DNA from 2 places in the Paenibacillus apii genome. Region 1 is predicted to be linked to the other one. Evidence: a T-box and tRNA genes for the amino acid it is inferred to sense, from the RefSeq annotation. Region 1 holds a T-box; the other holds one or more tRNA genes.
What was found. A T-box is a leader RNA that pairs with one kind of tRNA and senses whether it is charged. The one in region 1 lies ahead of leuS (leucine--tRNA ligase), so its partner is inferred to be a tRNA-Leu.
Positions count from the first base shown of each region.

Region 1 (3,415 bases):
TTTCTTGATCGTCTTGTGCCAAGTGCGCTTGAATTCCTCGGTACCGCCGTTCTCGGTGATTTTGGCGTTCAGGCCGCCCTCTTCACTTACGAACAGGCGCCATACGCGGGAAAGGAAGCGGTGAATGCCTTCCACGCCGTTTGCGTTCCACGGCTTGGTTGCTTCCAGCGGTCCCATGAACATTTCATACACGCGGAGTGTATCTGCGCCGAATTCGTTCACAATCTCATCGGGATTGATGACATTGCCCCGGGATTTACTCATCTTCTCGTTGTTCGTGCCGAGAATCATGCCCTGGTTGACCAGCTTGTGGAACGGCTCCTTCGTGTTCACAACGCCGATATCGTACAGCACCTTGTGCCAGAAGCGGGCATACAGCAGGTGAAGCACCGCATGCTCGGCGCCGCCGATGTACAGGTCGACCGGCAGCCATTCCTTCTGCTTCTCGGGAGAACACAGCTCCTTGTCGTTATGCGGATCGATGTAACGCAGGTAGTACCAGCAGCTGCCGGCCCACTGCGGCATCGTGTTCGTCTCGCGGCGGGCTTTCATGCCGGTCTCGGGGTCCACCGTTTCGACCCATTCCGTCACATTGGCCAGCGGCGATTCGCCCGTGCCCGAAGGCTTGATCGCGTCGACATCCGGCAGAACAAGCGGCAGCTGGTCTTCCGGGACCGTCTTCATCGTGCCGTCTTCCAGATGCAGAATCGGGATCGGCTCGCCCCAATAGCGCTGGCGGCTGAACAGCCAGTCGCGCAGGCGATAGGTTACCTTGCCCTTGCCAAAGCCCTTTTCCTCAAGCCAGGAGATCATGGCGGCGATAGCCACTGTATTGTCCAGCCCGTTCAGGAAGTCGGAATTGACATGCGGACCGTCGCCGCTGTAGGCTTCCTCTTCCAGATTTCCGCCCTGGACAACCTCGATAATGTCAAGCCCGAACTGCTTGGCGAACTCCCAGTCGCGGGTGTCGTGTCCCGGTACCGCCATAATCGCGCCGGTGCCGTATCCGGCCAGGACGTAGTCGGCGATCCAGATCGGCAGCTTGGCGCCGTTGACCGGGTTGACCGCATAGGCACCCGTGAACACGCCGGTCTTCTCTTTGGCGAGATCCGTCCGCTCCAGATCACTCTTGCGGGCGGCAAGCTCCTTGTAATCCTCCACAGCCTGTCGCTGGGCGTCCGTTGTGATCGAAGCGACCAGCTCGTGCTCAGGCGCGAGCACGCAGTAACTGGCCCCGAACAGCGTGTCGGGACGGGTGGTAAACACGGTCAAGTCCGCATCATGCCCGTCGATGCGGAAGGTGACTTCGGCGCCCTTCGATTTGCCGATCCAGTTGCGCTGCATGTCCTTGATGCTTTCGGACCAGTCCAGCTCTTCCAGGTCCTCCAGCAGACGTTCAGCGTATTCGGTGATCCGCAGAATCCACTGGCGCATCGGTCTGCGGATGACGGGATGCCCGCCGCGCTCGCTTTTGCCGTCGATGACTTCTTCGTTAGACAGTACGGTGCCAAGCGCCGGACACCAGTTCACCGGCACCTCTGCCACGTAAGCCAGGCCGCGTTTGTACAGCTGAATGAAGATCCACTGCGTCCATTTATAGTAGCTGGGGTCCGTTGTGCTGATCTCGCGGTCCCAATCGTAGGAGAAGCCCAGCGATTTGATCTGACGGCGGAAATTATTGACGTTCTTGACCGTGATATCACGCGGATGCTGTCCCGTATCCAGCGCATGCTGCTCGGCCGGCAGGCCGAAAGCGTCCCAGCCCATCGGATGAAGCACATTATAGCCGCGCATCCGCTTGTAGCGGGAGACGATATCCGTCGCCGTATAGCCTTCCGGATGCCCTACATGCAGACCGGCTCCCGAAGGGTAAGGAAACATGTCAAGCGCGTAAAATTTAGGCTTGCTCGGGTCTTCCCCGGTTTTGAACGTGTGATGCTCTTCCCAATATTTCTGCCATTTCGGTTCCAGTACCTGCGCCCGGTAACCCTGGGCAGTCGTATTCCCCTTGTTGTCACTCATAACCTATTCCTCCTTGAATTGCTGCGAACAATCAATAAAAAAGCCTCCCATCCCTAGCGTATAACGCTAGGGACGAGAGGCTGAATTCCCGTGGTACCACCCTAGTTAGCAGGCGGACTTCCCAAATCACCGCTTGCTCACTCTAACGCCCTGTAACGGGGGCGGGCCGACGTCGGTTAACGCTTGGAAAGCTTCCTTCGGTCAGCAGGCATTGCTGTCCTTTCTGAAGTCCCTCGCGGTTGTCGCCGTTTCTCAGAGGCGAGTTCATTTCGACTTCGTCAACCGGCTCGCACCAAGAACACCGGCTCTCTGCGTGACACACCCGAAATTAATGCTCCTCTTCATTGAATCCTGTGAAGTTTATATTCCATAATATTATATACAGAAGCCGCCTCTCCAGTCAATGCGCATTCCCTCACACCGTCTTCCGCTTCATATAATAGGTGATTAGATGCTGAAGGACGACTTTACCGGCCGCGAACACGGGAACCGCCAGAATCAGGCCGACAATACCGGCAATTTCGCCCCCCACCAGCAGGGCAAAAATAATAAGCAGAGGGTGCAAGTGCAGCGTCCGGCCCACGACCTGCGGCGAGATGACATTGCTCTCCAGCATTTGGCACAGTGTGTTCACCACGACGACCATCAGCACCATGCGAAATGAAATGGTCGACGCCATCACGATGGCGGGAGCCGCGCCGAGAAATGGCCCCAAATACGGAACGAGTTCAAATATGGCCACAAGGCTCGCGAACAGCAGCGCATACGGCATTCCGATCAAAGCGTAGCCGATATAAGCCATTGTGCCGATGATCAGACTGACCAGAAACTGGCCGCGGATATAATTGCCGAGCGCCTCGTCGATATCTTTTAACATCGTCACGATGGATTTGCGGCGGGAACGCGGGAGACAGGACACAAGCGCCCGTTCGAATACATCGAAGTCCTTCAAAATATAGAACACCAGAAAGGGGACGATAAAAGCGTCGAACAGGACGCCGATCGTCGTGCCGATATGGTCGAGAAAATTCGAGATTCCTTTGGCCAGACGATTTTCCAGTTGAAAAAACCAGTTGTTCATCCCCATCTCCACTCCCGGCGGGATTAGACGGGTATTCATGCTGTGCATAAGCCCCTGCGCCCTTAAAGTCATCTCCGGCAAATGCTCATTTAGCTCTTCGAGCTGTTTTATGAACATCGGGATCAGATTAACGGCGATGACCGCGATTGCAGTGAGGAATACGGCATAAATCAGTAGGACGGCCACACCGCGCGGCATTTTCCTTTGGGCCAGCAGACTGACAACCGGATTAAGCACATACGAGATAATCATGGCAGTCACAAAAGGAGCCAGCACCGCCTTCAAAAAAGTAAAAATATGCTGCAGCATCGG
Region 1 covers NZ_JAAKGU010000001.1:1,146,543-1,149,957, forward strand. The annotation lists gene leuS (leucine--tRNA ligase) at 1-2,022, opposite strand, end outside; T-box leader at 2,088-2,376, opposite strand; gene G5B47_RS05655 (AI-2E family transporter) at 2,438-3,415, opposite strand, start outside.

Region 2 (3,415 bases), on a different contig from region 1:
TTTTCCCCATAGATACACCCTCCAAAATTAAAATTTCAAGAATCGCGCTCATTTATTCCAATACAAAAACTCGGCATTATGATCATACTGGAATTTATATCACTTGTAAAATCCATACATAAAAAATAAAGAAGCCCTGCTGCGCAAGGCTTCTTACTGTATGCGGTAGAGAGGACTCGAACCTCCACGGGCGTACGCCCACTACCCCCTCAAGATAGCGTGTCTGCCATTCCACCACTACCGCGCGGCGAATGATCTTTTTGAGACCAACACAAGTTATTATACTCGCTTATTTCTCAAAAGTAAAGCTTAAATTTATTCGGGAGGCTGTTCATCCTGTTTCCGTCTGCGGTATTCAGAAAAAGCGAGATATTCCTTGATAAATTCCTTCTCACGAGGCTCCAGCTCATCAAATTGGCAATCGGATTGCCGTATTTGCTCAAAAAAATAATCCTCGCTTCCTTCACGCAGTATGGACGGAGAGTTCTTGCCCAAGATGAGCCAGTCCAGACTGACGCCAAAAAAAGCGCCGATTTCGATTAATTTATGCGTTCCGGGCGTGGACTTGCCCCGCTTCCAATCTCCCAAATTGCCTGTACTGATGCCGAGCTGCTCGCAGAATGCTTTTTTGGTGATGCCTTTTTTGCTAATCAAAAGCTCAATTCGATCATAAATGGACTGCATTTCCAAACCGCCTTCCGAAATTATGACAAATTACTTATATAAGTCATTATTTATTGTAAAATGACGTAAAAAAGTATATAATTGACTAATCTTATGCCTTAACCCATTATATCATACGGCTGGAATGTCGATAAGAGGTGAGCAAGATGAGCAGCAAAAAGCCCATAACCCCCTACGGATGGGCCATCAAGCAGCGTCTGGCGGAGATGCGGCTGAGTCAGAAGGACTTTTGCCAACTGTACGGTATACCGCCCTACCGACTGTCCAATCTCATCTACGGAACGCGCCGGGCCATGCGCTACCGCCGGCAAGTCGACCGTTTGCTTAACATACCTCCTGCCATTCCGGGTGAACCGGGTGATGAATGAGCTATATTTTTCCCGACTAATCTTAGTATTTCATCCTGAATCATGTCAAGGAGCGATTCTTTTGCCTGAAAGCGCTTTGTCCCTTGTTATTCATCTGACCCGCTCTCTCCCCGGCAGCGTGCTCGCTATCGACAGACGAGGTCTTATCACCGAAGTGAATGATTCATGGAGAGAATGCGGGATTGCCGCCGGCCTCTCGGCACGCTTTGAGTGGACGGGTACGGATTATTTTGAACTGATGCGGGAGCTTGTTCTGCCGTCGGACTATATGAGCGAGCTTCTTCAGGCGATCCAGTCCATCTTTCTGGGCGAACGCCTTGTTTACAGCGGCCGGTTTCCCATGCCACCTTTTCTGAGGGGAGGAAAATGGTTTCAAATCGAGGCTCTCCCCATACCGGAAGAGTCAAACGGGGCGACCGCTTTTGTACTGCTGTCCCACCGTTATACCGCTTCTGTAACCGATTCATCTCCTGCCAAGGCGCCGGTTATGACCCATTATCGGAAGCCTCTGCCTTTCGTGCCGATCTGTGCTTCCTGCAAATCCGTCCGCAAGGGCGGGCAGTGGGTTCCCATCGAACGCTTTCTCCAACAGGAGCTTCATGTCGAACTGACCCATGATATTTGCCCGTCCTGCATCGCCCAGCTATATCCGCAATATGCACGCGTTTTGAACGGGTTGGCGGAGTAAGTAAAGATCTGCAATTGATATAAAAAAAGAACCCCGATTTCTCAGGATTCTTTCTTGGTTGTTATGCGGTAGAGAGGACTCGAACCTCCACGGGCGTACGCCCACTACCCCCTCAAGATAGCGTGTCTGCCATTCCACCACTACCGCTTATATGACCCGTAGAGAATAGATTTCGCATATTCCTTACGATGCCGATGCTCCGACGAACCTTTTGGGGTTCTCATCCCTGGTTCGAAGAAGATATGACCCGTAGGGGATTCGAACCCCTGTTACCTCCGTGAAAGGGAGGTGTCTTAACCCCTTGACCAACGGGCCGCACTTTAGTGTCACAACAAAAATGATTATAGCAAATCTCTATTTATCTGACAAGCACTTTTTTTAATAAATTAAATACATTCATTTATGGATACATAATTGTAAACGTAAACGAATGTATGTTGTTCTGGAGTTATCTTATAATACCTTCCCTTCCTTTGTTTTTTGCTTAGATGCCAAAACAGATCTTGTGCTTTTCCGGAATATGGGATACGATCATTTTGGGGAACGTTCCCCACCCATTATAAGGCTGGAAGGAGGAGCTCGAAATCGCAAGCATCCTGGATATTGCCAAGAAGGCCGGCGTTTCCAAGACTACGGTATCCAAAGTGCTGAATCAGCAGTATGGGGTTCATGCGGAAACCCGGAAGCGGGTACTGGAAGCGGCAGCAGCCTTGCACTACACTCCCAATATCGCCGCACGGAGCCTGGTCACCAGCAAGACCGGTGTCATCGGCGTCGTCTATGATTCGTTCCGTTCCCCCTTATACACGGAGTTAGCGGGGCAGTTGGAGCAGCATGCAATGGAAAGCGGTTACCGTTTGGTGTTTTGCAGCTGCAATTCCGACCCGGATTCGAAACGGCATTATATCCGGTATTTCATGGGCGGCGCGGCGGATGGCATCATTTTATTCGGGAGCGCGGAGGAGGATCTACCGCTGATCGAGATGCTCACCGCGGTTCATTTTCCTTTTGCGGTCATTGAGAATCACTTTGAACACCTCTCCATTCCCAACGTATTGATTGACAACCTGTCGGGGGCCGCTCAAGCGGTGAACTATTTATACGAACTGGGCCATCGGAAGATCGTGCACGTCACAGGTAATCTGCAGCACCTTGTGGCGTTGGACCGTAAGAACGGTTTTACAACGGCGATGGAGGAACGCGGGCTTTCCGCTCCGCCCGAATCGTTCATCGTCACAAGCGGAACCATCGGCTGCGGAGCAAAGGCAGCCGAACGGCTGCTCGGCATGAAGGATAAACCGACGGCTGTGTTTGTTTTCAACGATTTGATTGCGTATGAGATGATGGATACTCTTAGTCAAGCCAGATGCCGCATTCCCGACGACCTATCGGTTATTGGCTTTGACCATCTGGTCGGATTGCTCAGCTTCAAGCCCGGACCACTCGAACTCACCTCCCTCGCCCAGCCCTTATCCGACGTGGCCGCAGCCGCCGTTGAACTGGTGGCCGCGCTGATTGCGGGGACTCTCCCCGAAAAGATGGTGCGCCTTTTTCAGCCGGAGCTAAAAGAAGGCAACACCTGCCGAAATCTAATTTCCGAGCACCCGTCCGAGCCGATTTAACGGTTTGCCCGGCTTATTATTTTTTTCAACGAATGGGGAACGTTCCCCATAAT
Region 2 covers NZ_JAAKGU010000003.1:277,272-280,686, forward strand. The annotation lists gene cysK (cysteine synthase A) at 1-10, opposite strand, end outside; tRNA gene G5B47_RS09620 (tRNA-Leu) at 162-244, opposite strand; gene G5B47_RS09625 (helix-turn-helix domain-containing protein) at 316-684, opposite strand; gene G5B47_RS09630 (helix-turn-helix domain-containing protein) at 831-1,052, shown strand; gene G5B47_RS09635 (PAS domain-containing protein) at 1,114-1,740, shown strand; tRNA gene G5B47_RS09640 (tRNA-Leu) at 1,805-1,887, opposite strand; tRNA gene G5B47_RS09645 (tRNA-Glu) at 1,984-2,055, opposite strand; gene G5B47_RS09650 (LacI family DNA-binding transcriptional regulator) at 2,343-3,362, shown strand.
Region 2: it encodes a tRNA-Leu, which carries the amino acid that the T-box ahead of leuS (leucine--tRNA ligase) is inferred to sense. The anticodon was not compared.